2 regions of the Nonomuraea sp. bgisy101 genome follow, and region 1 is predicted to be linked to the other one. Evidence: predicted binding sites of a transcription regulator. Region 1 holds the regulator's gene; the other holds the start of a gene.
What was found. Region 1 encodes HspR, which represses chaperone genes until heat shock. Its sites were predicted from a motif close to ANTTGAGTCNNNNNGACTCAANT; they were not measured.
Positions count from the first base shown of each region.

Region 2: a site for HspR is predicted at 4,191-4,213, ahead of lon (endopeptidase La). Genes of this name have one in related genera too.

Region 1 covers NZ_JBYITD010000033.1:21,779-27,946, forward strand. Annotated here, with positions in the region: gene dnaJ (molecular chaperone DnaJ) at 1-944, shown strand, start outside; gene AC3EO4_RS43190 (heat shock protein transcriptional repressor HspR) at 949-1,299, shown strand; gene clpB (ATP-dependent chaperone ClpB) at 1,304-3,871, shown strand; gene AC3EO4_RS43200 (helicase HerA domain-containing protein) at 3,924-6,168, opposite strand, start outside.
Region 2 covers NZ_JBYITD010000024.1:121,578-127,745, reverse strand. Annotated here, with positions in the region: gene AC3EO4_RS37115 (phenylacetate--CoA ligase family protein) at 1-1,024, opposite strand, end outside; gene AC3EO4_RS37110 (sensor histidine kinase) at 1,024-2,193, opposite strand; gene AC3EO4_RS37105 (response regulator) at 2,186-2,839, opposite strand; gene AC3EO4_RS37100 (sensor histidine kinase) at 2,836-4,059, opposite strand; gene lon (endopeptidase La) at 4,228-6,168, shown strand, end outside.

The sequences.
Region 1 (6,168 bases):
GCGTGGGCGGGCCGCGGCCAGGCGGCGGTGGCGGTGGTTTCCCGTTCGACTTCGGCGACCTGTTCGGCGGCACGGGACAGCAGAGCGGAAGCACGAGCGAGCGCATCGGCGACCTTTTCGGGGGACTGTTCAACAGGGGCGGCGCGGGCGGCTCCCGCACCACGGGCACGACGACCAGGCCGCGCCGCGGCCAGGACATCGAGTCCGAGGTCACGCTCACCTTCACCGAGGCGGTGGAGGGCCACACCGTCTCGCTCAGGCTGACCACGTCGTCGGCGTGCAAGGCGTGCAGCGGCACGGGAGCCAAGGCCGGCACCACCCCGCGGGTCTGCCCGACCTGCGAGGGCACCGGCGCGGCCAGCCGTAACCTGGGCAACTTCGCCTTCTCCGAGCCGTGCCGCGACTGTAAGGGCCGGGGTCTCCTCGTCGACGACCCGTGCCCCGTGTGCGACGGCAGCGGCAGGGCCAAGAGCACCCGCACCATCCAGGCGCGCATCCCCGCGGGGGTGGCCGACGGACAGCGGGTCAAGCTCAAGGGCAAGGGCGCGCCGGGCGAGAACGGCGGGCCGGCGGGCGACCTCTACATCCAGACCCACGTCAAGCCGCACGCGGTGTTCGGGCGGTCGGGCGACAACCTGACCATCACCGTGCCCGTCACCTTCACCGAGGCGGCACTCGGCGCGGAGATCAAGGTGCCCGTCCTCAAGGGCATGCCTGTCACTCTGCGCATTCCGGCGGGCACGCCCAACGGCCGCACCTTCAGGGTTCGCGGCAGGGGGGCCACCCGTAAGGACGGCACCAAGGGCGACCTGCTCGCCTCGGTCGAGGTGCTCGTGCCGCAGGAGCTCGACGACAAGTCGCGCGAGCTGCTGAACGAGTTCCGTACGGCCACCGCGAGCGAGGACCCGAGGGCCGACCTCATCCAACGTGCCAGGAGCGAGTAGGCCGATGGACGCCAACTACTTCAACCTGTCGGACGAGACACCCGTCTATGTCATCTCGGTGGCCGCGCAGCTGTCGGGTCTGCACCCGCAGACCCTCCGGCAGTACGACCGCCTGGGACTGGTCTGCCCCGGGCGTACGGCGGGGCGCGGCCGCCTCTACTCGATGCGAGACATCATCCAGCTGCGCGAGGTGCAGCGCCTGTCCCAGGAGGAAGGCATCAACCTCGCCGGCATCAAACGGATCCTTGAGCTGGAGAACGAGGCGCTGAGGCTGCGTGAGGAGGTCCACCGACTCAGAGCCGAGGTGTCCATGGTCAAAGCCCTGATCCGATACGAGCTGCCACCGGGGGCCTGAATACATGGACTACAAGCTCACCCAGAAGAGCCAGGAAGCGCTGTCGGTCGCGATGCGGCGGGCGGCCGCCGAGGGAAATCCCGAGATCGCACCGGCGCATCTGCTCTCCGCCCTGCTCTCCCAGACGGGCGGCACCGCCGTACCCCTGCTCGAAGCGGTCGGCGTCGATTGGAAGACGTTGCGCGCGAAGGTGGAGACCGCGCTGGCGGCCCTGCCGAAGGCGCAGGGCGCCACGGTGAGCGCGCCCTCCAGCTCACGGCAGCTGCTCACGGTGATCAACACCGCTGCGCAGCGGGCCAAGCGACTGGAGGACGAGTACGTCTCGACCGAGCACCTGCTGGTCGGTCTCGCGACCGACGGCGGCGAGATGGCCACGCTCCTGCAGGGGACCGGGGCCACGCCGCAGGCGCTGCTCGACGCGTTCGAGAAGGTGCGCGGGCACGCGAGGGTCACCAGCGAGACGCCCGAGGACACCTACCAGGCGCTGGAGAAGTACGGCGTCGACCTGACAGAGCGGGCCAGGAGCGGCAAGCTCGACCCGGTGATCGGGCGCGACTCCGAGATCAGGCGTGTGGTGCAGGTGCTGTCTCGCCGTACCAAGAACAACCCTGTGCTGATCGGCGAGCCCGGTGTCGGCAAGACCGCGGTCGTCGAGGGCCTGGCCCAGCGGATCGTCGCGGGTGACGTGCCCGAATCGCTGCGCAACAAGAAGCTGATCTCGCTCGACCTGGGCGCGATGGTCGCGGGCGCGAAGTACCGCGGCGAGTTCGAGGAGCGCCTCAAGGCCGTGCTCTCGGAGATCAAGGAGAGCAACGGGCAGATCGTCACCTTCATCGACGAACTGCACACCGTGGTCGGCGCGGGCGCGGCCGAGGGCGCCATGGACGCGGGCAACATGCTCAAGCCGATGCTGGCGCGCGGCGAGCTGCGCATGATCGGCGCGACCACGCTCGACGAGTACCGCGAGCGCATCGAGAAGGACCCCGCGCTCGAGCGGCGCTTCCAGCAGGTGTTCGTCGGTGAGCCGTCGGTCGAGGACACGATCGCGATCCTGCGTGGGCTGAAGGGCCGCTACGAGGCCCACCACCAGGTGCAGATCGCCGACAGCGCGCTCGTGGCCGCCGCGGCGCTGTCCGACCGCTACATCACCAGCCGCTTCCTGCCCGACAAGGCCATCGACCTGGTCGACGAGGCCGCCTCGCGGCTGCGCATGGAGATCGACTCGCGTCCCGTCGAGATCGACCAGCTCCAGCGCAACGTCGACAGGATGAAGATGGAGGAGCTGGCGCTGGCGAAGGAGACCGACGAGGCCTCCATCCAGCGCCTCGAACGACTGCGCGCCGAGCTGGCCGACCGGCAGGAGGAGCTCAACGCCCTCGTCGCCAGGTGGCAGCGGGAGAAGGACGGCCTCAACAGGGTCGGCGACCTGAAGAAGCAGCTCGACGAGGTGCGCGGCGCCGCCGAGCGCTTCCAGCGCGACGGCAACTACGCCGAGGCGTCCAGGCTGCTGTACGACGAGGTGCCGCGCCTGGAGAAGGAACTGTCGACCGCCACCCAGGAGACCCCCGACCAGCAGATGGTCAAGGAGGAGGTCGGCCCCGACGACATCGCCGAGGTCATCTCCTCGTGGACCGGCATCCCTGCGGGCCGCCTGCTGGAGGCGGAGACGGCCAAGCTGCTGCGGATGGAGGACGAGCTCGGCAGGCGGCTCATCGGCCAGCGCGAGGCCGTCCAGGCCGTCTCCGACGCCGTACGGCGCACCCGCGCGGGCATCGCCGACCCCGACAGGCCGACAGGGTCGTTCCTGTTCCTCGGCCCGACGGGCGTGGGCAAGACGGAGCTGGCCAAGGCGCTGGCGGAGTTCCTGTTCGACGACGAACGGGCGATGACCCGCATCGACATGTCCGAGTACTCCGAGAAGCACAGCGTCGCCCGCCTGGTCGGCGCGCCTCCCGGCTACGTCGGCTACGAGGAGGGCGGACAGCTCACCGAGGCCGTGCGGCGGCGTCCCTACACCGTCGTGCTGCTGGACGAGGTCGAGAAGGCGCACCCCGAGGTCTTCGACATCCTGCTGCAGGTGCTCGACGACGGGCGGCTGACCGACGGGCAGGGCCGCACGGTCGACTTCCGCAACACGATCCTCATCCTGACCTCCAACATCGGCTCGCAGTACCTCGTCGACCCGAAGCTGGAGAACGGCGCCAAGCGCGACGCCGTGATGGGCGCGGTGCGGGCGTCGTTCAAGCCGGAGTTCCTCAACAGGCTCGACGACGTCATCCTGTTCGACTCGCTCGGCTCGGAGGAGCTGACGAAGATCGTCGACCTGCAGGTGGAGCGCCTCGCGCGGCGGCTCGCCGAGCGGCGGCTCGCCCTGAACGTCACGCCCGCGGCCCGCGACTGGCTGGCGATCACCGGCTACGACCCGATGTACGGCGCGCGGCCGCTGCGGCGGCTGGTGCAGTCGGCGATCGGGGACAAGCTCGCGAAGGCGGTGCTGTCGGGTGAGGTGATCGACGGCGACACGGTCCAGGTCGACCTGGGCGACGACGAGCTGACGATCGCCCGCGCCTGATCTGTTCGACGACCCGGCCCCGGATGCTCTCGTCCGGGGCCTTTTCGTGACGTCAGGCGCCGTCGGCTCTGGCCAGGGACAGGACCTCCTCGGAGGTGGGCGGGGACGCCGGATGGTGGCTGAGGCACATCGGCACCCTGATCCGGTGGAACCCCGCCCCTTCGGCCGCCACGTAGAACTGGCCGGCCCTCAGCCGCCCGATCTCCTGCGCCCCTCCGCCCTTCAACCTGGCCATCTCCTGCGCGGCCGCGATCTGGATCGGCGCGTTCAGGAAGCCGAAGAACTGCGTGGCGGCGTTACCGGGGATGTGGTTGTGCAGGCCTTTCGGCGCCTGGGTGGCGAAGACCAGGCCCAGCCCGTACTTGCGGGCCTGCGAGGCGAGCATCAACGTGCTGCCGGTGGCGGGGGTGGTCCTCCCCTGCGGGGCGAACGTCTGCGCCTCGTCCATGACCAGCAGCCCGCCCAGCGGCCTGTCGCCCGCCGGCCGCCGCCTGAACCAGGCGAACAGCCCGAGCTGCAGCCGGTTGACGAAGCTCTGCCGCTGACCGTCCTCCTGCAGCCCGGCCAGGTTGATCACCGAGACCCGCGCCCGGCGCCCCCGCTCGGGCGTCAGCAGCACCCCGGGGTCGACCGCGGTGCCCTCGCCGCCGAACATCGGGTCGTTGATGACCGCCGCGCGCAGGTTCTGCGCCGTCTCCGCGGCCAGCTTCGCCGCGCCGTCCAGGTCGCTGACCGCCTCGGGTAGCTCGGACAGCAGCGCGATCAGCCCTTCGAGCCCGTGCGAGCCCGACCTCGCGTGGTAGGCCATCGCCTCCCTCAGCACGGCCTGGGAGCGCTGCGCCTTGGCCGTCGGCCCGTCGATCCTGGCCTTGGGCGCGAGGGCGGCGACCGAGGCGTCCAGCGCCAGGCGGAACTCGTCGGGGTCGTCGGCCAGGCCGCTCAGGTCGGGCAGCGGCTGGAAGGTGAGGGGGCGGCCGGTCTGCCTGCCGGGGGTCCAGACGACGACGTCGGTGTTCGCCAGGTAGGCGGCGGCCTTGCGCTGGTCGCCGTCCTCCCAGGTGGGCGGGGGCGACGGCCATGCCGTACCGAGGCGGGACAGGTCGTTGTTCGGATCCAGCACGATGGCGGAGACGCCCTGCAGCGCGCACTCCTCGATGAGCCTGCGGATCAGCACGGTCTTGCCCGATCCCGAGCCCGCGAAGATGACCGTGTGCTTCCTGAGGGCGGCCAGTTCGAGGCGTACGGGCGCGCCCGCGCCCGTCTCCCTGCCGAGGGTCAACGACCCGTCGTCCTCCGTCCGCCTGCCGACGGTCGACGACCGTTCCTTCCCCGGTTCCTGCGCGGGCGCGTCCACGGGCGCGGGCTGGTCGGGAGCCACGACGGACGGGCCCGTGACGGACGGGGGCGCGCCGGTCAGGTCCACGACCGGCGGGGCCGTGACGGACGGGGCAGTGGCACGCGGGGGCGCGGAGGACGGGGGTGTGGCAGGAGGAGGTGGGGAGGACAGGGACGTGGCGGACGGGCCTGTGGCGATCGGGCGGGTCGTGTCGAGGTCGTCCGCCGGGGCAGGCGGCTGCGGCTCCGTGGCCGGCCTGGTGAGGGCCTCGACCAGCAGCTTCACGTCGTCGGCGGGCCGCCGGGCCGCCAGCCATTCCTGCAGGTGCGCAGGCTCCTCGTCGAGCAGCGCCCGCAGCGCCGACAGCGTCCGCAGATCCGCCTCGTCGACCCGCAGCACCCTGCCGCCCGCCGCCTCGAACGACGCAAGCGCCTCCTTCGTCTTGGGGCCGCCCGACCAGTCCTCGTTGCGCAGCACGAACAGCTGCCGCCTGGGCACCCCCTCACGCAGCCCCGCCGAGACGCACGCCGCCCTCAGCCGGTGCAGGGCCGCGACGGGACTCGTGCTGGCGATGCCCCTGAAGCACCAGTGCACCTCGTCCTCCGTCGCCTCGTCGAGCGTCAGGCGCAGGCGGGCGTGCAGCGGCGGTTTCCTGCTCGGCGGAGGGTCCTGGGCGTACCTGTGGGCCGCCGCGCCCCTGCCCGCCATCCAGGCCGTCAGCCCGGCCGACAGCAGCCCCGGCATGACGGCGTCCTCGGTCCTGGGATCCAGCGCGGGCTCGACCTCGGCGCTCTCCCTCAGCATGGCGAAGTGGGCGTCGAGCGCGGCCAGCCCCGAGGGGCCGACGTCGGCCGGTGGGCTGGCCCCGCTGCCTCCGCCGTCCCCAGGCTCGTCCAGCCGGTCGAGCTCCCTGATCTCGCCCTCGGCGAGGCAGCTCTGGACATGCTTGTCGATCTTGATG
Region 2 (6,168 bases), on a different contig from region 1:
ACACCGTGAAGTGACCGCGGCCGAAGACGTAGGCGAAGGGCCGCTCCGGGCCAGGGACCGAGGGTGTGAAGCCGCGCCCGGCGAGGAAGCCCAGCATCCTGTCGTACGGCAGCAGCCCGCCCTCGTCGGCGATGTGGTAGCGGACCAGGGGGATCCCGTTGTCGCCTGAGAAGAGCAGCGTGCCCTCGTGCTCCTCGAAGAAGCGGACCTCCGGGTCGTACTGGACGAGTGTCGGCAGCCGCGACTCGCCGAAAAGCTCCCGCGCGGTGTCGGGGCGGGCCGCCAGGAATCGGCGGATCTCGATCGACAGCGGGGTCTCGTTGCCGAGGACGCCCGCGTCGGCCGTGCCGTACAGGGAGGCGGTGTCGCGGAGTGGGTCGGTCATGCCGGCACGCTCGGCCACCAGTGACCGCCACTCCTCGCTGAAGACCTCGCCCGCGGTGACCAGCTTGATCCGGTACTCGTGCCAGGGAAGGCCGCCGGTGTCGATGACGTCCTTGAGGAAGGGCGGGTAGCCGAGCAGGACCACCTGGTCGAAGTGCGGGGCCAGCTCGGGGATCACCCTGACGATCTCGCGCTTGTCGGCGCCCGGCGCGACGGCGGTGATCGGGTAGCCGCGCTCGGCCAGGTGGCGCACGCAGGAGAGGGTGAACAGGCCGCCCACCCAGGTGCCGAGCGCGAAGCACACGACGGCGAGCGTGCGCCTGCGGCGCGCGTCGAAGGCGTCCCTGAAGACCTCCTCGAACCTGTCGGCGATGACCCGCTCGTCCTCGGCCGATCGGGGCCAGAAGGAGGGGGTGCCGGTCGAGCCCGAGGAGACGGCGATCATGTCGCCGATGGTCCCGTCGCGGCAGAGGTCGGGCAGGGGATGGCGGCGGGTGTAGGTGTCCTTGGTGGTCATCGGCAATCGCGAGAAGTCCCGCAGGGTCGTGACCTGGGCCGGGTCGATCGCGTGCGCGGCCAGGAACGCGCGGTAGGCGGGCACCGTCGCCGCCGTCCGCTGGAAGAGCTCCACCGGGTCCATCAGCCGATGGTACGGCCCAGCGGCAGCCTCGCCCGCACCTCGAATCCGCCCTCAGGCCTCGGCCCCGCCTCGAGGGACCCGCCGAGTAACTCGGCCCGCTCCCGCATGCCGATGATCCCGTGCCCGCCCCCGGCGGCGGGGGCGGCCGCGAGCGGGGGCCGGTTGGCGACGACGATCACCAGTTCCGCCTCGGTCCTGCCCACGTCGACGCTCACCTCGGCGCCTGGCGCGTGCCGCATCGCGTTGCTCAGGGACTCCTGCAGGATGCGGTAGGCCGTCTCGCCCACCGGCGGATCCACCTCGCCGAACTCGGAGGTCACCGTCACCGGGTGGCCGGCCGCGCGGACCGTGTCGAACAGCTCGCCGACGCGGTCGAGGTCGGGCGCGGGAGCCTGGCGCAGGGTGCCGACGATCTGCCGCATCTCGGAGATCGCCTCCAGCGAGATCTCCCGTACCTCGGCCAGGCCGGTGTCGAGGAGGGCGGCGTCACCGGCGGCGCGCAGCCGTACCGCCTCCGACTGGATGGCGATGGCCGACATGTGGTGGGCGACGACGTCGTGCAGCTCGCGCGCGATCCGCAGCCGTTCCTCCGCCACCGCCTGCGCGGCGAGGGTCTGCTCCGCCTGCGCCGTCAGCTCGGCCTGGGTGCGGCGGCGGGCCCTGACGACCTGGCCGAGCACCAGGACGACCGGGAGGAGCAGCAGCTCCAGGCCGAAGGGCTGCGGTCTGTACAGGATCTCCGCCAGCGTGGGGACGATCCACACGGCGACGGCGCCGATGACGGGGACGCGGGTGGCGACCGTGTAGGCGCACAGCACGACCGAAAGGCCGCCGACCGAGGTCAGCTGATGGATGGGGTACGGGTTCCACACCATCACGACGGCCGCCAGAACCAGCGACATGACCGGCGCCGGTCTGCGCAGCGCGACCGGCGCCGACGCGATGGCCGCGACGAGTGTGAGCATTCCGTCGTCGGTCGGCGGGTCGAGGTCGCCGGGCCCGAGCCGCCGGCCGACCTCGACCGGCGGCTCGAGTCCGGCCGGCCCGAGCGGGAAGCCGGTGGTGCTCGCGGTCAGGTCGTCGCGGGTCAGCCAGAACAGCACGAGCCCGACCACGACGTCCGCGGCCAGCAGCATCCGTGGCGACGCGTACCACTTGGAGTCATTCACCGGGGCGGACCAGCCCCGTCTCGTAGGCGTAGACGATCGCCTGCGCCCTGTCGCGCAGGTAGAGCTTGGTCAGCACCCTGCCCACGTGTGTCTTCACCGTCTGCTCGGCGACCACGAGCCGGTCGGCGATCTCCTGGTTGGACAGGCCCTGCGCGATCAGGGTGAGCACCTCGGTCTCGCGCTCGGTCAGCTCCGCCAGGCGCTTGACCGACGGCGCCCGGGGGCCGCCCAGCCTGGCGAACTCGTGGATCAGCCGCTTGGTCACCGCCGGAGCGATCAGGGCCTCGCCCGCGGCGACCACCCGCACCGCCTCGGCCAGCTGCGCGGCGGAGGCGTCCTTGAGCAGGAATCCGCTGGCCCCCGCCCGCAACGCCTCGTAGACGTAGTCGTCGAGGTCGAAGGTCGTCAGGATCAGCACCTTGGTCTCACCGGCGGCCATGAGCCGGCGCGTGGCCTCCAGGCCGTCCATCACCGGCATCCTGACGTCCATGAGCACGACGTCGGGCTTCAGCTCGGCCACCCGCTCGATCGCCTCCTGGCCGTTGGCGGCCTCGCCCACCACCTCGAGGTCGGGCTGGCTGCTGAGGAACACCGTGAAGCCCGTGCGGACCATGCCCTGGTCGTCGGCGATCAGCACCCGGATCATGACGTCCGCTCCAGCGGCAGCAGGGCCTTCACCTCGAACCCGCCCCCTTCCATGGGACCAGCCTCCAGCGATCCGCCCAGCAGGGTGGCCCGCTCACGCATGCCCACCAGCCCGTGGCCGGCGCCCGGGGCCTCCCCGGGCCTGCGCCCTGGCCCGTTGGCCACCCGCACGCGCAGGTCGCCGGCCCAGATCACCTCGACCGCAACGGCCGAACCCGGCGCGTGCCGCATGGCGTTGCTGAGCGATTCTTGCACGATCCGATAGGCCGAGACGGCCATGGCCGTGGGCACCTCCTCCAGCTCTCCCGAGCGTTTGACCAGCACGGTGAGGCCGGCCGACCTGGCGTTGCCGACCAGCTCGTCCAGCCGGTCGAGGGCGGGCGGCGGCGTGGTGTCGGCCCTGCCCTCTTGATCGCGCAGCACGCCGAGGACCTGCCGCAGCTCCTTGATCGCCTCAAGGGACAGCCCGCGGATCTGCGCGAGCCCCGCCTCCAGGAGGGAGGCGTCCCCTCGGGCCTCCATGGGGACGGCCTCCGCCTGGATCGCGATGACCGACAGGTGGTGGGCGACCACGTCGTGCAGTTCCCTGGCGATCCGCGCCCGTTCGGCCATGACGAACCGCTCACCGATGGCAGCGTCCCTGCTCTCGGTGGCGCTGCGCCGTACCCGGACGTTGTAGCCGAACAGCAGGATCACGGTCATCGTGACCGTGGACAGCGTCATCGTGTTGCGGTCGACGATCCAGACGGTCAGCACCGAGACCACCCACACCGCGATCGTGACGCGCCTGTCGGACCTGGCGGCGACCGTGTAGAGCACCAGCAGGTACATCACGATGGCCGCCCCGAGGTAGGGCGGCTGCATGTCGGTGACCTGTTCGACGACGTGGAGCGACACCGGCATGAGCACCACGGCCAGGCGCCAGGCCACCAGCGGACGGCGCTCGCGCAGGGCGACCGGCAGCGAGAAGCCGAGGGCGGCCAGGTAGACCATGTACGCCGGCTGCCGCGTGGTCGGGCTCAGTTCCGTGAGCGTGGTGACGAACAGGGTCGCCGCCACGACGAGGTCGGCCCCCTGCACCACGTCGACGTGGTCGAAGGGCAGCAGCAGCCGCAGCACGCCGGGCGTGCGGCGGCGCAGGCGGGGAGAACGGACCGGAGGCGGGTCGGCCTCGCCGCGGAAGAACGCGAGCCAGAACGGCTGGACGAGGGCCGAGATCACCGCAACAGCGTACGGCCCCGCTCACCAGGCAGGCGTCACCCCTGGGAGTGACCATCTCAGGTATGACTTACATCATTACGATCGCCGTGAGCGAACATCAGCAAGGAAGGGAACAATCCTGGGCTCCAATGAATTGAGCGTGTATAACTCAACCCCATTGGAGTTCAGATGAGTGAGAGCTTGATCCTCCCGGTCCTGCCGCTCGACGACGAGGTGGTCCTGCCGGGCATGGTGGTCCCTCTGGACCTGTCCGACTCGGAGGTCCGGGCTGCGATCGACGCGGCTCAGGCTTCTGGTCTCAACAAGCCGCGTGTCCTCCTCGTTCCCAGGATCGACGGCCGCTACGGCGCGGTCGGCGTGCAGGCCGTGGTCGAGCAGGTCGGCAGGCTCCCCGGGGGCGAGCCCGCCGCCGTCGTGCGCGGCGTCAACAGGGCGCGCGTCGGCAAGGGCACGACCGGCCCGGGCGCGGCCCTTTGGGTGGAGGTCCACACCGTCGACCCCGTGCACGTCGGGGAGCGGGCGCAGGAGCTGGCCAAGGAGTACAAGGCGCTGGCCACCACGATCCTGCAGAAGCGTGGCGCGTGGCAGGTGGTCGACCAGGTCAACCAGATCGACGACCCCTCGGTCCTCGCCGACAGCTCCGGCTACACGCCGTGGCTGAGCACCGCCCAGAAGGTCGAGCTGCTGGAGGCCCCCGACCCCGCCGACCGGCTGGCCAAGCTGGTGGAGTGGTCGCGTGAGCACCTGGCGGAGCTCGACGTCGCCGAGACGATCCGCAAGGACGTCCAGGAGGGCATGGAGAAGCAGCAGCGTGAGTTCCTGCTGCGCCAGCAGCTCGCCGCCGTGCGCAAGGAGCTGAAGGAGCTCAACGGCGACACCGCCGAGACCGAGGAGGAGGACTACCGCGCCCGCGTGGAGGCGGCCGACCTCCCCGAGAAGGTGCGCGAGGCGGCGCTCAAGGAGGTCGACAAGCTGGAGCGGACCTCTGACCAGTCTCCCGAGACCGGCTGGATCCGCACGTGGCTCGACACCGTCCTCGACATCCCCTGGAACGAGACGAGCGACGACAACTACGACATCGCCGGCGCCCGCGAGGTGCTCGACGCCGACCACACCGGCCTCGAGGACGTCAAGGACCGCATCATCGAGTACCTGGCCGTGCGCAAGCGGCGCCAGGACAAGGGCCTCGGCGTGGTGGGCGGCCGCCGCAGCGGCGCCGTCCTCGCCCTCGCCGGTCCGCCCGGAGTCGGCAAGACGTCGCTGGGCGAGTCCGTGGCCCGCGCCATGGGCAGGAAGTTCGTCCGCGTCGCCCTCGGCGGCGTGCGCGACGAGGCCGAGATCCGCGGCCACCGGCGCACCTACGTCGGCGCGCTGCCCGGCCGCATCGTGCGCGCCATCCGCGAGGCCGGCTCGATGAACCCCGTCGTCCTGCTCGACGAGATCGACAAGGTCGGCGCCGACTACCGGGGCGACCCGACGGCCGCCCTGCTCGAGGTCCTCGACCCGGCGCAGAACCACACCTTCCGCGACCACTACCTGGAGGTCGAGCTCGACCTGTCGGACGTGCTCTTCCTCGCGACGGCCAACGTCCTCGAGGCCATCCCGGGGCCGCTGCTCGACCGCATGGAGGTCGTCACGCTCGACGGCTACACCGAGGACGAGAAGGTGGCCATCGCCCGCGACCACCTGCTGCCCAAGCAGCTGGAGCTGGCCGGGCTGACGGCCGAGGAGGTCACCGTGGAGGAGGCGGCCCTGCGCAAGCTGGCCGCCGAGTACACCCGCGAGGCCGGCGTGCGCTCCCTCGAGCGTTCCATCGCCAGGATCCTGCGCAAGGTCACGGCCAAGGACGAACTGCCCACCACGGTCGGTGAGGACGGCCTGGTCGACTACCTGGGCAGGCCGCGCTTCGTGCCCGAAGCGTCGCTGCCCGAGTCCAAGCAGCGCACCTCGGTGCCCGGCGTGGCCACCGGCCTGGCCGTCACCGGAGCCGGCGGCGACGTCCTCTACGTCGAGGCGTCCCTGGCCGACCCCGAGACCGGCGACACCGGGCTGACCCTCACAGGACAGCTCGGCGACGTGATGAAGGAGTCGGCGCGGATCGCGCTGTCC